DNA from 3 places in the Comamonas sp. UBA7528 genome. Region 3 is predicted to be linked to each of the others. Evidence: riboswitches for the same ligand, from Rfam matches in the RefSeq annotation. Region 3 holds a riboswitch; each other region holds the start of a gene.
The links. Region 3 has a riboswitch for cobalamin ahead of B3349_RS11640 (ferredoxin-like domain-containing protein). Riboswitches for the same ligand answer to the same signal wherever they lie in the genome.
Positions count from the first base shown of each region.

Region 1 (5,646 bases), on a different contig from region 3:
AGTCGTCGGTGGCTTTCCAGGTCGAACCCAGGGACCAGGTGTGCGTGTCGTACTTGCGCACATTGGACTGGGCAAACGCCAGATTGGGCGTGGGGTCGAAGCGGGTCTCCCCCCAGGTCTTGCGCAGGCCGGCGCGCAAGGTCAGCCGGTTGTCCAGCAGCGTGTGCGCGTCTTCCAGGTACAGCGCCTTGGTCTCTTCCGTCTGGTTGTTGTCGTACGGTGCCACCTGGCCTGCCGGGCCGCCGGGCATGGCCACACGGAAGCGGTCCGAACGCAGATGGCTGCGTTCCCAGTCCACGCCCACCAGCAGGTCGTTGGCGGCGGACAGGCGAAAGCGCGGCTGCAGGCGGATGCCGGTGGCGTCCAGCTTGCGGTCGTTGTAGTCGCGCGCCGTGCCCGGCACCGGGCTGGTGCCGCTCTTGATTACGGGGGAGGCCCAGTTGAATTCGTCCTCGTCCACAAAGTGGTAGACCTGCGCCAGCCAGCTGACGGACTGGTCGGCCAGTGCGCCGGTGTAGGTCAGGTCCAGCGAGCGGTTGTCGCGGTTATCCTTGCTGTAGATGTTGGCGCCGGATCCCCGGAAGCCTGCGTTGTAGATGCCGTCGGTGCGGGCCTGCAGCTCCACCCGGTTCAGGCTGTCTATCTGCAGCCCCAGGGCGGCCACCGCGCCACGGCGCTTCCAGCCGGTGTTCTGCATGACGGTGCCGCCGTCGCCGGACTTGTAGTCATCCCGGGCGCTGGTGTTCAGGCCCACATACCAGTCCAGCATGCCGCTGGCGCCTGCCGTCTGGGCCTGGGTGCTCCAGCCGCCCCAGGAGCTGCCAGTCACCGTGACCCGGTTCAGCGGGCCGCTGGCGCCGGTGCGCAGGATGATGTTGATCACCCCGCCCATGTTCTGGCTGCCGTACACCACCGAGGCAGGGCCGCGCACGATTTCGATGCGTTCCACATCGGTCAGGCTGAGCTTGGACAGATTGGCTGTGCCGGCGCGGCGGCCGTTGAGCAGCACCAGCACCTGGCCCTTGAAGTCGCGCCCCTGGCCGTCGGTGGCGGCACCGCGCAGGTTCAGCGAGGTCTGGGCCGCCGTCCATTCGCTGAGAAAGCCCACCGCATGCTCGGCCAGCAGGTCGGTGACGGAGCGGGACGAGGAGCGTTCGATGTCCTGGCGGTCAATCACCTGGGTGGTGGCCGCAATGCGGGCCCGGTCCTCGGGCCGGGCCGTGGCGGTGACGAAGACATCGCCCAGCGCCGCAGCCGGTGCGGTTGTGGTTGCGGTCGCCGCAGAGGCCGCGGTGTTTTCTACTCCCTGCGCATGCGCGCCCCACAGCGCGCAGCACAGGGCGACGCCCACGGTCACGGGCTTCAGGGCAAGGGGGAATGCGCCAGATGGTGCACGCGATGGTGCACAGGGCAAAGCGACAGGCCCGCAGGAAGGGCCATAGGAAATACGGGAAGGGGTGCGCATGCGCGGCTCCAGATGGCCTTGCTCTCCCGCAAGGCCGATTCAAGAAAACATCCGCAGGCAGGCATGCGCAGACAGGACAGCTCGGCGTGCGAACCCATCCCACCTGGACTGCGCGCTCACCCGCGGCGTCCAAAAAAAGTGACAAGGCCGGTATCCGGGCTCGCGAAATGCCGAAGTCCAGGGACATCCGTCCTGGGACTTTCGGCCCACTCCACGCCTTCCCACGCAGTGCGCAGTGGCTTCAGGTCTGACCTGTGTGCAGAGGGTGATTCGCTTACCGTTGCGGGGGCAGCGCAGGCATTGCGCTCTGTGGAGCGCACCTGCTTCCCGTTTAACTGCTGTGGCCTTGCGGCCAACGCAGCACCTCGAAACAAGCATTGAAATGTATCTCAATGCAGCGAGGAATTATCGCTCACGACACATGGCTGCAACGACCGGAATGCGCCGCATCGGTGCGCCGGGCTGGCCACACACCCGGTGCCATCCCTTCGGGGTGCCCACCTGCGCGCCGCTGTGCCCAGGCATTCAGTCCCACGCCGGAAACGGGTCGTGGAAGCCGGTCCAGGCCCGGGGGGCCAGGCCCATTTCGTGGTCGGTCAACAGACAGGCATCCAGCCGCTGGCGCAGCGCCGGCTCGTCCATGCCGATGCCGATCAGCACCAGTTCCTGGCGGGCGTCGCCCACGCTGTCATCCCAGTGCTGGGTGATGGTGGCCAGCGCCTCGGGCTCGCGCGGCCATTGCTCCCGGGGTACCGACGCCCACCAGCGCCCTGCCCGACCATGGCGGCACACGGCCCCGGCCTGCGACCAGTTGCCCGCGTAGATGGGGCGGCTGGCCAGCCAGAAAAAGCCTTTGGAGCGGATGACTCCGGGCCATTCGGAGCCGACCAGGGCATGAAAGCGCCCCGGGTGGAACGGCCGGCGCGAGCGGTAGACAAAGCTGCCGATGCCGTATTCCTGGGTTTCCGGGGTGTGTTCGCCACGCAGCTCTTTCAGCCAGCCCGGGGCCCTGGCCGCCTCGTCGAAGTTGAACAGCTTGGTGGACAGCACGGACGCCAGCGGCACTTTGCCGAAGGAGGACTCCACAATGCGCGCCCGCGGGTTCAGCGTCTTCAGGATGGCCATGAGCCGCTGGCGCTCTGCGCGGGTGATGAGGTCGGTCTTGTTGAGCACCAGCACATCGCAGAACTCGACCTGCTCGACCAGCAGGTCCACCACCTTGCGCTCATCGCCCTCACCCAGCGACTCCCCGCGCCCCCGCAGGCTGTCCCGGGATTCGTAGTCCTTGAGGAAGTTGAAGCCGTCCACCACGGTGACCATGGTGTCCAGCACCGCAATGTCCGACAGGCAGGCGCCCGACTCGTCGGTGAAGGTGAAGGTTTCGGCCACCGGCAGCGGCTCCGAGATGCCCGTGGACTCGATCACCAGGTAGTCGAAGCGCTTTTCCCGTGCCAGGCGACGCACCTCCACCAGCAGGTCTTCGCGCAGGGTGCAGCAGATGCAGCCGTTGCTCATTTCGACCAGTTTTTCCTCGGTCCGGGACAGATCGCTCCCGCCTTCGCGCACCAGCGCCGCGTCGATGTTGACCTCGGACATGTCGTTGACGATGACCGCGACGCGCAGGCCCTGGCGGTTGTGGAGGATGTGGTTGAGAAGCGTCGTCTTGCCTGCGCCCAGAAAGCCAGACAGGACGGTGACGGGGAGAAGCTTTGCCATCGCCGGTACCAAGAACAAGATTTGATAATGATAACTCATTATCAAATATGAAAGCAGCACACAGCAGCGAACACACCCCCACTCCCCTCCTGTTCCCCGGCTCCTTGCGGGACAGGGTCATCCGGCCCTGCATCCCCTCGCATGCTCCCAAAGGCGCTCGGCGCGCAGTGCACCATCTGGCACAAAGCAAAGCCCCTGCTGTCCGGAAACAGCGGGGGCTCTTGGTATCACCGGTTTCACTGGTGTCGGCAGTGCAAGCGACCGCTATCTGCATCCCGTACGGGGGCACCGCACACACAGCGCGATAGGCACCTTGGAGCCGCTCACACAAGCTTTGATACGTCCTTGCTTCGCCTTGTCGTACTTTGGTACTGCCGGCGGCTTCGCGCCCCGTCTCCAACGCAAACCTGCGGTGTGCCAGGTCGTGTCAGCGGCTCTTATGGGCCGTGGATGGGGTCGGCCAAGGGGGCCGCCAATCAGGCCGCGAGCCGGTCACGACCTGGGCGATAGCGGCCCTGCCCTGGCTCAGCCGTCCACCCGGATCCCGCGGGACTGGATGAGGGTGGCCCACTTGGCCCGCTCATCGCGCATGAAGGCATCAAAGCGCTGCGGCGTGCCGCCGCCGTCCTCGGCCCCGAACTCTTCCAGCTTGCTCACCACATCCGGCATGGCCAGGATGCGGTTGACGTCGGCATTGATGCGGGCCACCACTTCGGCCGGCATTTTGGCCGGGCCAACCAGCCCGAACCAGATGCTGGCGTTGAAGCCGGGGTAGCCCTGTTCCGCCACGGTGGGCACATCCGGAAAGGCCTTCACACGCTTGCTGCCGGTCTGCGCCAGCGCACGCACCTTGCCGCCCTTGATGAAGGGGGCTGCGGTGGTCATGCCTTCGAACGCATAGTCGATCTGCCCGCCGAGCAGATCGGTCATCACGTTCGATGCGCCCTTGTAGGGGATGTGGAGGGCCGACACCCCGGCCGTCTGCTCGAACAGCGCCAGCGCCAGGTGCTGGGCCGATCCCGTGCCCGACGAGCCAAAGCTGACTTCGCCGGACTTCTTCTTCAAGGCCGCCAGCAGCCCCGGCATGGAGGTGGACGACTTGGGGCTGGCCACCAGCACCTGCGGGGTCTGTCCCACCAGCGCAATCGCGGAAAAGTCCCGCTCCGGGGAAAAGCCGAGCTTGGGGTTCAGCGCCGGGGCAATGCCCAGGGCGTTGATGTGCCCCATCATCAGGGTATGCCCGTCGGCCGGGGCCTTGGCGACTTCGGCCGCCGCAATCAGGCCGGCCGCGCCGGGCTTGTTTTCCACGATGACGGGGATGCCCCACAGCGTGTTCAGCTTGTTGGCAATGATGCGCGCCAGGATGTCGGTGCCGCCCCCGGCCGAGAAGCCGACCAGGATGCGGACCGGCCCCGCCGGGGGCTTGCCTTGTGCGAAGCCGGGCTGCGCACAGAGTGCGCCCGCTGCGGCGATAGAGGACAGGAACTGTCTGCGTTGCATGGTGTGTCTCCTTGTTTTTATGGGCCGAGGGGTCTTACGCCACCTTGCTCCAGCGACCGAACTTGGCCACCTGCGCCTCGTCGAAGTTGAAGCCGAGGCCGGGTGTCTGGTGCAGGACGACGCGGCCTTTTTCCTGCGACAGCTGGCGGTCCAGCAGGCGGCGGAAGTTCAGGACCTGGTCATCCCAGAAGAATTCGACATAGCGCGCGTTCGGCGTGGCGGCCACCAGCGGTGCGTGCACATCGTGGAACCAGTGCGGGCACATCTGGATGCCGTAGCCGGCGGCCATGGCAGCAATGCGCTTCCATTCGGTGATGCCGCCGCAGACGGCAGCGTCGGTCTGCAAAATGGAGGCGGCCCCCATGTCGAGCAGGTGCTTGTGGTACCAGCGGCCATAGCCGATTTCCGCCGTGGCCACGGGGATGCGGGTGAGCTTGGCCAGGCGGGCATGGCTTTCGACGTCGTCGGGGCTGAACGGCTCTTCGATGAAATAGGGGTCGTACTGCTCCATGCGGCGCAGGTACTGCATGGCCTGCACGGTGTCGACCCAGCCGTTGTTGCAGTCCAGCATGAGTTCGACATCGGGGCCAATGGCTTCGCGGGCGGCCTTCACGCGCGACTCTTCGCCCTGGGGCGACCAGCGACCGGTCTTCATCTTGACGGCCTGAAAGCCCAGCTCGACATAGCTGGCCATTTCCTCGCCCAGGTGCTCGGCCGTCTTGCCTTCCACGTAGTAGCCGCCGCTGGCGTAGGCGGCCACGGTGTCCAGCTCCACCGCGCCCAGGTATTTGTGCAGCGGCAGCTGGGCCGTGCGCGCATTGAGGTCCCACAGGGCAATGTCCAGGGCGCTGAGCGCGCGCATGACCGTGCCCATGCGGCCTTGCAGCAGGGCTTCCTGGTACATCTCTTTCCACAGGCCTTCGACGGCCAGCGAGTCGCGGCCCAGCAGCACGGGGGCCAGCAGC
Region 1 is NZ_DLMU01000013.1:22,706-28,351, forward strand. It holds gene B3349_RS15570 (TonB-dependent receptor) at 1-1,357, opposite strand, end outside; cobalamin riboswitch at 1,594-1,848, opposite strand; gene zigA (zinc metallochaperone GTPase ZigA) at 1,991-3,181, opposite strand; gene B3349_RS15580 (Bug family tripartite tricarboxylate transporter substrate binding protein) at 3,707-4,681, opposite strand; gene B3349_RS15585 (mandelate racemase/muconate lactonizing enzyme family protein) at 4,716-5,646, opposite strand, start outside.
Region 1: linked by a shared signal. The riboswitch ahead of B3349_RS15570 (TonB-dependent receptor) and the one ahead of B3349_RS11640 (ferredoxin-like domain-containing protein) in region 3 are both predicted to bind cobalamin.

Region 2 (5,646 bases), on a different contig from region 3:
GCTTCGAGCAGATGCTGGAGCACGGCCTGGTGGACGAAGTGCGCGCCCTGCGCGCGCGTCCCGATCTGCACCTGGACCTGCCCAGCATGCGCTGTGTGGGCTACCGTCAGGTGTGGGAGGAACTGGACTGGCAGGAGCGCCGCGACAAGCCCGCGCTGAACATGCACCTGGTCCGCGAAAAAGGGATTGCCGCCACGCGCCAGCTGGCCAAGCGCCAGATCACCTGGCTGCGCAGCATGCCCCAGCGCCACCCCATCGACTGCCAGGCCCCCGACGCCATCGTGCAGCTGGTGCAGGCCGCCTGGGGTGTGGTGCAGTCCGGCTTGCCCAAATAAGCCCCCTCCCAACCCGCCCTTTCCTGCCGTTGACCATCTCCACCATGTCCTTGCCAACTGCCAGCACACCGCCCGCCAACGTTCAGGTCGTGGACCTGGCCAAACGCTATGGCACAGGGGCCGATGCGGCCACGGTGTTCGAGCACGTCAACCTGGAAGTGGCGGCGGGCGAGTTTGTCGCCATCGTCGGCGATTCGGGCGTAGGCAAGTCCACGCTGCTCAACTGCCTGGCCGGGCTGGACCGCTGGGACCAGGGCCAGGTGCTGCACCAGGGGCAGGACATCGGCCGGCTGGACGAGGCCGGCCTGGCCGTCTGGCGCCGCGCTCATGTGGGCTTTGTTTTTCAGGCCTTTCACGTGCTGCCGCATCTGAGCGTGGCGCAGAACGTGGCCCTGCCGCTGATGCTGCTGGCGCGCGGCACCCCGGCCGAGCAGGACACCCGCGTGCAGGCCATGCTGGCGGCCGTGGGCCTGGGCGAAATGGGACAGCGCCTGCCGCAGCAGCTCAGCGGCGGCCAGCTGCAGCGGGTGGCCATTGCCCGCGCCCTGGTGCACCGCCCGGCCCTGCTGCTGGCCGACGAGCCCACCGGCAATCTGGACCCGGACACAGCCGCCCGCACCATGGACCTGCTGGTGGCCCAGACCCGCGAAGCCGGCGCTAGCCTGGTGCTGGTCACCCATTCCCCGGACGCTGCGGCCCGCGCCGACCGGGTGCTGCGGCTGACGGCCCGGGGCATTGCGGCGGCCTGAACAGGGCCGGACCGCGGGGCCGTGCTAGCGGCGTGGCCTCAGCGCGGCGTCCACTTCAAGGTCACAAAACCGGCGCGGCCGCGCTGGTTGTAGCCGTAGGCGGTTTCATAGACCTTGTCGGTCAGATTGGCCACACGGGCCTGCACCGCCCAATCCTTGGCAAACTGGTATTCGGCGTGCAGGTCCACGGTGGTGTAGCCACCCAGATCCACGGTGCCCTGCTTGTCGGTGCGCTTGCCGGCATACAGCGCGCTGGTGCCGAACTTCCAGGCACCGATGTGCTTGTCCACCGACAGCGTGGCCTGGTGCTCGGGCAAACGGTCCGTCAGGCGCTGGCCCTTGCCATCGACCGCATCCAGGTGCTCGTAGCGGGCAGACAGGTCCCAGCCCTGCCACTGGGTGCGGTAGCCCAGCGACCAGCCCTTCAGGCGTGCGCTGTCGATATTGAAAGGGAACCACATGCCGGAGCCGTCGTCGGCCCAGGAGATCAGGTTCTTGACCTTATTGTCGAAGCCCGTCAGCTTGAACTCGTGGCCGCCCACGCTCCAATCCAACCCGATTTCGTTGCCCTTGGAGCTTTCGGGCTGCAGGTTGGGGTTGCCGGACATGGGGTAGTACAGGTCGTTGAAGGTGGGCGCCTTCATGCTGCTGGCCCGTGCCACGCGCGCGCGCAGACCGGACAGGACTTCGTAGCCGTAGCCAATGCCCCAGGTGTTGTAGCCGCCGAACTGGGAGTTGTCGTCACGGCGCAAGTTGAGCTGCCAGGAATGCGCAGCGTGGCTGCCGTTCAGGCCGGCATAGGCGGCATTGGTTGAGCGGTCCTTGTGGTCGTAGCGCTCGGACGAGGCAATCTGCTGCTCCAGACGCTCCAGGCCGGCCACCACCATGCCCACCGGGGTCTTGATCTCGTTGCCCCATTTGTATTCGGTCTGCTCGGTCTGGAACAGGTCCTGGTAACGGTCGGTGCGACCCTCCAGGCGGTGGTGGGAACGCTGCTTGTCATTGGAACGTGACACGCTCAGGGTGCTGTTCCAGTTGGCAGAGAGCCTGCCCGACAGCTTGAGCTGGCTGGTGGCTGCACGGAATTCGTTGTACGAACCGTTCACCAGCGGCATGCTCCAGTCGGGCATGAAGATGTAGTCCTGGTCAAATTCGGAATAGCTGTCCGCCCGCATCAGATTGGCATCCAGGCGCCAGTCGGCATTGAAGGCATAACCCAGCGCCGCCGTGACCGAGGTCTGGTTGAACTTGTCGGCATCGGAGCGGAACTCGGCGCTCTTGCGGTTGGTGGCCGAGAAGCCGGGATCGATGACGCGCGCCATGTTCAGGCTGTAGTTCCAGCCGGACTGCTCGCCCGCAAAACCGCCATCGGCCTTCTTGTAGCCTGCGCGGCCCCAGGTGAGCGCGGCATGGGGCACAAATGCCTGCTTCACGCCCTTGCCCTGCTTGGTGAAGATCTGGATCACCCCGCCAATGGCATCGCTGCCATACAGGGCCGATGCCGGGCCGTGCACCACCTCGATGCGCTCGATGGCTTCCAGCGGCAGCGACTCTAGCGTGGGCGTGCCCAGGGTGGCCGAACCGAAGCGCACCCCGTCCACCAGCAGGACCACCTGCTTGCTGCCACGGATGTAGACGCTTTGCGTGTTGCCGCGGCCACCGTTGCTGGACATCTGCACGCCGGCAAAGCGTTGCAGCACTTCCGCCAGCGAGCGACCTGCCGAGTTGCTGATCTGCGCTTCGGTGATCACGCGCACATCGGCCAGGGTTTCGTCCAGCGGCGTTTCAGAGCGGGTCGCGGTCACCACCGTGGTGGACAGGGGCACGCTCTGCGCCGCAGCATGCTGGGCCAGGCAGGCCGCTGCCAGGGCCACGGCCGCCAGAGGAAAGCGCACGGAAGCGCGCTGGCCTTCCGCAGGGAATGGTTGGAAATTTCGCATGGATGCACACATGGTTGGCACTGGCGTCCCCGCCCGTGCTTCACACAACCAGCAACCCGGGTCTGCATGCACAGCGGCACGCCAGCGGATGCTGGACCTGTTTTGGCCGGTATCCAGACTGGCGCACGGCTTACCAAGCCTTCCCAGAGCGCATGGCTCCAGTGGCAAGAGATGGCAAGCGGGTCCTGCGGGACCTGTGCGCTCACTGTTGCGGGGGCAGTACATGCTGTGCCAGCGCGGGCGCCGGCGTCCATGTTTCCCGTTTAACCGCAGCGCCAGAACAGCGCTGCAAGCACCAAAACCCCGCATTGTAGGCAGCAGGCTGACACGGGGCTTGTAGGATGGCGAATGCCCTGCCCATGCAACCCTGGGCCGCGCAGGCGTGCCCACCCGCCCTGGGGGCGGTGCACACCGCTGTTTTGCCCTGGAACCTCCGTGCCTGCCTCACCCTCTCTCACCGCTTCTCCGCTGCCGCGCCTGCTGGCCAGTTTTTCGCTGCAGGAGTACCGGCGCCAGCCCTGGCGCAGCCTGACCGCCCTGCTGGCCATTGCGCTGGGCGTGGCCCTGGGTTTTGCGGTGCATGTGATCAACCAGTCGGCGCTGGATGAGTTTTCCCGCGCGGTGCGCAGCGTCAACGGCCAGCCGGATCTGGAATTCCGTGGCATGCGCGCCAGCCTGCCCCAGGCCATTTACCCACTGATTGCGCTGCGGCCCGAGGTGCAGCATGCCGCGCCGTGGATCGAGGGCACGGTGCAGGTCGACAGCCCGCCCTCCACGGCCGTGGCTGGCGATCACGCGCCCCACGCCCCCCCGGAACCGCTGTCGCTGCGCCTGCTGGGCGGCGATGCCTTGCAGTCGGCCCCGCTGGCCCCTGCGCTGCAGCCCCGGCTGTTTGCCGGCCAGGACCGGTTGCAGCTGTTCGCGCCCGACGCGGTGTTTCTGAACCCGGCGGCACTGCAGGCCCTGGGCCTGGACGAAGCCAGCGCCCCCGGTGCCCGGCTGCCGGTGCGCGTGCACACCCTTGCCGTGACGCTGCGCGTGGCCGGCACGGTGGCAGCCGGCGGCGCCCCGCTGGCGGTGATGGACATTGGCGCCGCCCAGGACCTGCTGGGCCAGGACGGCCAGATCCAGCGCGTGGATGTGCTGCTGCGCAGCGGCTCCGACCGCAGCGCCTTCACCGCTGCGCTGCGTGCCCTGCCCGGCTGGCCGGCCCAGGTGCTGGTGCAGCAGCCGGGCGGTGAACAGCAGCGTGCGGCCGAGATGTCGCGCGCCTACCGCGTCAACCTGACCGTGCTGGCCCTGGTGGCGCTGTTCACCGGGGCGTTTCTGGTGTTTTCGGTGCTGGCGCTGAGCGTGGCGCGGCGCGCACCGCAGCTGGCGCTGCTGGCCGTGCTGGGGCTCACGCCCGCACAGCGCATGCGCCTGGTGCTGTGGGAAGCTGCCCTGCTGGGCGTTGCCGGCAGCGCGGCCGGCATTGCGCTGGGCACCGGACTGGCCTGGCTGGCCCTGCGCATGCTGGGCGGGGACCTGGGCGGCGGCTATTTTGCCGGCGGCCAGCCCCCGCTGCTCTGGAGCGCGCCGGCCGCCGCCACCTTCTTTGCCCTGGGCCTGGCCGCCACCGTGGCCGGCGCCTGGTGGCCGGCACGCACCGCGCGGGCGCTGCCGCCTGCCGCCACCCTCAAAGGGCTGGGGGCCGTGGGCCAGACTCCTGCACGCGCCTGGACCGGCCTGGCCCTGGTGGCCGCCAGTGCACTGCTGGCCAGCGTGCCGCCCATTGGGGGCATTCCCCTGGCCGCCTATGTGGCCGTGGGACTGATGCTGCTGGGCGGCATGGCACTGCTGCCCTGGTTGCTGGAGCGCGTGCTGGGCGGCCTGCAGCGGCTGTGGCCGGCCACGCTGCGCCAGCCGCTGTCCATGCTGGCGCTGGAACGTGCCCGCCGCATGCGGGCCAGCGCCAGTGTGGCCGTGGGCGGCGTAGTGGCCAGCCTGAGCCTGGCCGTGGCGCTGACGGTGATGGTGACCAGCTTTCGCGGCAGCATGCTGGATTGGCTGGACGCCGTGCTGCCCTCGCCGCTGTACCTGCGTGCGGCCGGCGGCTCGTCCAAGTCCGATGCGGCGCTGCTGCCGCCCGCGCTGCTGCAGGCCGTGCGCAACCTACCCGGGGTGGAACGCGCCCAGCCGATGCGGGCCACCAGCCTGTGGCTGGACCCGCAGCGCCCGGCCATCAGCCTGCTGCTGCGTCCACTGCACGGCCCGCAGGCCCAGCAACTGCCGTGGGTGGGTGCGGCACCTGCGCAGCCGGTTCCGGCCGGCATGGTTGCCGTCTATGTGAGCGAGGCCGTGGCCACGCTGTATGGCGTGCACGCCGGCCAGCCCTGGCCGCTGCTGGACCGTGTGTTCAGCACCGGGCTGGCCGGCGGCAATACCGCAGCGGCAGACAACCCGGCCGCCGCCCCCACGGCTGGCGCAGCGGAAACGCGCTTTTTCGTGGCCGGCATCTGGCGCGACTACATCCGCCAGTTCGGCGCGGTGGCCATGGACTGGGACGACTACCAGCGCCTGACGGGCGATGCCCGCATGTCCGAGTTGTCGCTGTGGCCCACTGCGAACGAAGACCAGGCC
Region 2 is NZ_DLMU01000014.1:517,458-523,103, reverse strand. It holds gene miaA (tRNA (adenosine(37)-N6)-dimethylallyltransferase MiaA) at 1-335, shown strand, start outside; gene B3349_RS18025 (ABC transporter ATP-binding protein) at 380-1,084, shown strand; gene B3349_RS18020 (TonB-dependent receptor domain-containing protein) at 1,123-3,024, opposite strand; cobalamin riboswitch at 3,112-3,339, opposite strand; gene B3349_RS18015 (FtsX-like permease family protein) at 3,493-5,646, shown strand, end outside.
Region 2: linked by a shared signal. The riboswitch ahead of B3349_RS18020 (TonB-dependent receptor domain-containing protein) and the one ahead of B3349_RS11640 (ferredoxin-like domain-containing protein) in region 3 are both predicted to bind cobalamin.

Region 3 (5,646 bases):
GGTGGTGCGCGCCCGCGTCACCAACCCCAAGTGGATCGACGGCATCAAGCGCCATGGCTATAAAGGTGCGTTCGAGGTGGCTGCCACGGTGGACTATCTGTTTGCCTTTGACGCCACGGCCCGTGTGGTGCGCGACGACCAGTACGCGCGCGTGACCGATGCCTTTGTGGCGGATGCCGCCACGCGCGACTTTTTGCAGCAGCACAATCCCGCAGCCTTTCATGGCATGTGCGAGCGGCTGCTGGAGGCCATCCACCGGGGTCTGTGGGAAGACAGCGGGGACTACCAGGCACTGCTGGAGCAGCAGTTGCTGGCCGCAGAACAATTGTTGGAGAAGCGATGATCTCGTCCACCGAATCCGCCCCGTCCGTGCAGGCGGCGGGCTTTCCGTTCACTGCCATCGAGGGGCAGCCGCAGCTGCAGACGGCCTTGCTGCTGGCGGCCGTGGACCCGTTGCTGGGCGGCGTGCTGGTGGAAGGCCCGCGCGGGACGGCGAAGTCGACCAGTGCGCGGGCGCTGGCCGCCTTGCTGCCGGCCGGCCGCTTTGTGAACCTGCCGCTGGGGGCGACCGAGGAACAGCTGGCCGGGTCCCTGGACCTGGAAGCCGCGCTGCAGCGCAGTGCGGTGGTGTTCCGCCCAGGATTGCTGGCGCGTGCCCATGGCGGCATCCTGTATGTGGATGAGGTGAATCTGCTGGCCGATGCGCTGGTGGACCTGCTGCTGGACGTGAGCGCCAGCGGCATCAACCGGGTGGAGCGCGACGGCGTGTCGCACCAGCACGATGCGCGCATCACCCTGGTGGGTACCATGAACCCGGAAGAGGGCCAACTGCGCCCGCAGCTGCTGGACCGCTTTGGGCTGTTTGTGCGGCTGGAGAATGTGCCCAGTGCCGCGGTGCGCAAGGCCATTGTCAAGACGCGCATGGCGTTCGATGCCAGTCCGCAGGCCTTTGTGGAGCAGCACGCTGCGGCGCAATCCGATCTGGCGCAGCGGGTGAAGCTGGCGCGCGAGCGCGTGGCGGCTGTGGCGTGGACCGATGCCGTGCACGACGATGTCGCCCAGCGCTGCCAGGACGCTGGGGTGGAAGGGGTGCGGGCGGATCTGGTGATGCTGCGCGCGGCACGGGCCCATGCGGCGCTGCACGGCCGCAGTGCTGTCACGCCGGCAGATGTGCAAGCGGTGGCGGAACTGGCGCTGGCCCACCGGCGTACCCAGGCAGCGCCACCTGCATCGCCCCCATCGGGCGAGCCGGCGCAGCCACCGGCCTCCGAAGAACAGGCGCAGGCGCCGCCTCCGTCACCGGCGCCTGCCTCGCAGGCAGCCGGCGGTGCTCCGTCCGGCCAGTCCGGCAACGGGGCGGCACCATCGGCGGATCCGTCGCCGGACAATGGCACCCCGGCCGATGCCTGGGGCGCCATGCCGCCCCCCCAACTGGTGGCGATGAAGACGGTCAAGGCGCTGAAGCCTTTGCCGCCAAAAAAAGCCTGACGCGCTCCGCGGTGGCGGGACTGGCCGGAAAGGCCAAGGCGGGGCGCGGTGGCAATACCTCTCGCAAGGGGCGGCTGAACGGGGCGGCCGGGCGGCGTCTGGACTGGGTGTCCACGCTGGCCTCCAAGGGGGCCGGGACACTGCAGCCCGAGCACCTGCGCTTTCGCCGCCGGCCCGTGGGGAGCAAGACTTTGCACCTGGTATTGCTGGATCTGTCGGCGTCCATGCTGCGCGGGGAAAAGCTGGCCTGGGCCAAAGGGTGCTTGCTGGCCCTGACCGAACGGTTCTACCGCGATCGCGACGATATGGCGGTGATCGGCTTTGCGGGCGAACAGGCACGGTGGCTGCAGCCGCCGGCGAAAGCCAGAGCCTTCAATGCCGACTGGATTGCACCCTTGCGCGGCGGTGGTGGAACGCCGATCCAGCCTGCCGTCGATGCCGTGGAGGGCGCGCTGCGACGCTGCCCGCCCGGTACCCGGGCCACGGTCTGGCTGCTGACGGATGGGCGGTTTGACCCGCTGCCGGTGCGCCCCGAGGGGGTGGACCGTTGCTGCATCATCGACTTTGAAAATGATGCGGTGGCGCTGCGGCGTTGCCAGCGGCTGGCGGCGATGTGGCGCGGGGAGTGGGTACGAGCGGAGCTTTTTGCCAGCGCCGGCTGAGCGCCGCAGGCACTGGTGGTGGGCGCGGCAGTCCGTGGCCGTCGGAAAAAAGCGGTGATTTGCTGCGTTGCATCAGCGACGGCCGATACTGGGGTGGAGTTTTCAGGAGGGTGGCAGATATCGCGTAAAATCTGCGCTGATCCCAGGTGTTTCGCCGCGCACTGCGCGCAAGGAAATGAAACGAGAAGCAGGTGCGTGGTTCGCCACCATTCCTGCACTGCACCCGCAACGGTAATCAGAGAAATGGGGACGCCCGTCATTGCTTGCTGCAATGACAGCCACTGCGCAAGCGGGAAGGCGCGTCCAGCTGTCAACCCCCATGGGTTGAGCTCTGTAAGTCCGGAGACCGGCCTGGCGTGAACAAGGCGCAGCGGGAGTGCATGTGGCTTGATGGGCTCGCACATCCGCGCTGCCAATCACCTCCATCTTCCATCCCCTCTGCAGATTTCAATCGTCCGGCCCGGGTATCGGCCTGACCGACTGCGGATACAGCATGGCGCGAGAGCTTCTGGGTGTGACGGTGCAGGCAGCGGCTCTGGATGGGGGCGCTACGCACCATGGCTGATTCCATCAAGGTTCAGGGATGGTGCCCCACGGCATGGAAGCCCATGCGGTCGGAAGACGGTTGGATTGTCCGGGTTCGCCCGGTCTGCGCCTCCATCAGCGCGGCGCAGTGGGCCGCGCTGGCGGCTTGGGCGTTGTCCCTGGCGCATCCCCAGATCGAGCTGACCCGGCTGGGCAATGTGCAGCTGCGCGGGGTGGCGGATGCGGACCTGCCTGCGCTGCTGGCGCAGCTGGTCGCGGCCCGGCTGATTCCGGCGGATGCGGATGCCGATCTGGCGCCCCCCGTGCATTGCACCCCTTTTTACGAGACCCATGACCGGACCCACCAGCTCGCCATGCTATTGGGCCGTGCGGTGGTGGAGCGCTTGTGCCCCAGTGTGCTGGAGCGCCAGGGCATGGCCGCGCTGCCCAGCAAGTTCGGCTTGCTGGTGGACGATGCGGCGCGCAGCCTGTGCGGTGTGGCCTCCGATCTGCGGGTCTGGGCGGATGCCGGCGGCGGCTATGGCCTGGCATTGGGCGATGCCGCCGACTGGTACCGCTTTGGCGATGTGCAGCAGCTTGTCGATGCCGCGATCCACATGGCCACCTGGTTCGCCCGTGCGCGGATGGCGGTTTCCGGTAAACCGCCCACCCGGCTGCCGGCGCTGCTGTCGTCTTTGCCGCTGGATACGCTCTTGCAGGATGCAGTGCGCCAGGGCGCGCAGCCGCCCGCCCCAGCGCCGGTGCTGCCGGGCCCACTGGCACAAGGTTGGGTGCTGGGGGTGCCGCTGGGGCGCATCGATGCCCTGGCGATGCAGGCACTGGCGGCCAGCCTGGCGGCCGACACGGAAATCCGCGTCACGCCCTGGCGTTCGCTGCTGCTGATGTCGGCGGACGCGCCGTCGTGCATTGCCCGTCTGGATGCACAGCACTGGATGACCGATGCCGCGGATGCCCGCCTGCGGGTGTCGGCCTGCACCGGAAGCCCGCGCTGTGCGCAGGCCCATGTGCCGGCACAGGACATGGCGCTGCAGTTGGCGTCCCACGTGCCCGAGCGCGGGCATCTGCACGTCAGCGGCTGCGCCAAGTTCTGCGCGCTGTCGTCCGATGCCACCTCACTGATTTTTGCCAGCCCGTCCGCAACGGACGGGGTCTGGCTCCATGCCGGTTCTGCCGGGCAGCCTGACCGTCCCAGGGGCCAGTTCCCTTACCGGGCCGGGTCGGCACTGCCTGCAGAACTCCACACACTACTTCATGACCTACCACTATGAAATGCACGGTGAAGAGATTTACCGGCAATCGTTTCGCATCATCCGCAGCGAGGCCGATCTGGCCCGCTTCACGCCCCTGGAGGAGCGGGTGGCCTGCCGCATGATCCATGCCGCAGGCATGGTGAGCCTGGCCCAGGACATCCATTTCTCCGCAGATTTTGCGCAGGCCGCAGAAGCGGCACTTCAGCGCGGTGCCCCCATCCTGTGCGATGCGCGCATGGTCAGCGAAGGCATCACGCGCAAGCGCCTGCCTGCCGACAATGCCATCATCTGCACCTTGCAGGATGCCCGCACGCCCGGGCTGGCCCAGGCCATGGGCAATACCCGCAGTGCCGCCGCGCTGGAGCTGTGGCGCGAACACCTGGACGGCGCGGTGGTGGCCATCGGCAATGCGCCGACCGCGCTGTTCCACCTGCTGAACATGCTGGAGGACCCGGCATGCCCGCGTCCGGCAGCCATCATCGGCTGCCCCGTGGGCTTTGTGGGTGCTGCCGAGTCCAAGGATGCACTGCGCGCATGGGGACAGATTCCTTTCGCCATTGTGCAGGGGCGTCTGGGCGGTTCTGCCATCACGGTGGCTGCCGTCAACGCGCTGGCGACGGCGGTGGAGTGAAGCACGTGATGAACAGCGGCAAAATTATCTGCGTGGGCCTGGGCCCCGGTGATCCGGACATGATGAGCGTAAAGGCGGACCGTCTGCTGCGCAATGCGCGCCATGTCGCCTATTTCCGCAAGCGGGGCCACCCGGGCAAGGCCCGGCAGCTGGTCAACGGCATGCTGCATGCCGAGGTCACGGAGTACCCGATGGAGTACCCGCTGACCACCGAGATCCCGCACGACGACCCGCGCTATATCGCGCAGCTGTCGGATTTCTATCTGGGCTGGCAAGCGCGCCTGACCGAGCTGGCGCGCGGCGAGGATGTGATCGTGCTGTGCGAGGGCGATCCGTTTTTCTACGGCTCCTTCATGCACCTGTATGTGCGCTTGCAGCAGGAAGGCGTGGTGCCGGTCGAGGTGCTGCCCGGCATCCCCGGCATGGTGGGCTGTTGGCATGCCACGGGCATGCCCATGACCTGGGGCGACGATGTGATGAGCGTGCTGCCGGCCACCTTGCCCGATGAGCCGCTGCGCGCCCACATGGCCCGCTCGGATGCGCTGGTGATCATGAAGGTCGGCCGCCATCTGAACCGCATCCGTTCGCTGTTGACGGAGCAGGGCAAGCTGGACCAGGCGTGGCTGGTGATCAACGGAACCATGAGCGACGAGCAGGTGATGCCGCTGCGCGATGCGCCGGAGCGCTGCCCGTACTTTGCGATTGTGATCGTGCACGGCAATGGCCGCCGCCCCGCCAATGACATGTGAGCGCAGCCGCATGGAGATGGAAGCCACACAGAATGCGGGCAAGGGCGCCGGCACGGGGCAGTTGTGCGTGCTGGGCCTGGGGCCCGGCGATGCGGCGCTGCTGACGGAGCAGGCCCGGCAGTCGATTGCCGGTGCGAGCGATGCTTTTGGCTATTTCCCTTATGTGGAGCGGCTGAGCGGGCTGGAGCATGTGCGCCTGCATGCCAGCGACAACCGCGAAGAACTGGACCGCGCCCGCCAGGCGCTGAATGTGGCGGCCGAGGGCAGGAAGGTGCTGATGCTCTCGTCCGGCGACCCCGGCGTGTTTGCCATGGCCAGCG
Region 3 is NZ_DLMU01000009.1:99,757-105,402, reverse strand. It holds gene cobN (cobaltochelatase subunit CobN) at 1-343, shown strand, start outside; gene B3349_RS11650 (magnesium chelatase ATPase subunit I) at 340-1,488, shown strand; gene B3349_RS11645 (vWA domain-containing protein) at 1,500-2,150, shown strand; cobalamin riboswitch at 2,278-2,519, shown strand; gene B3349_RS11640 (ferredoxin-like domain-containing protein) at 2,708-3,964, shown strand; gene B3349_RS11635 (precorrin-8X methylmutase) at 3,948-4,577, shown strand; gene cobI (precorrin-2 C(20)-methyltransferase) at 4,586-5,326, shown strand; gene cobJ (precorrin-3B C(17)-methyltransferase) at 5,337-5,646, shown strand, end outside.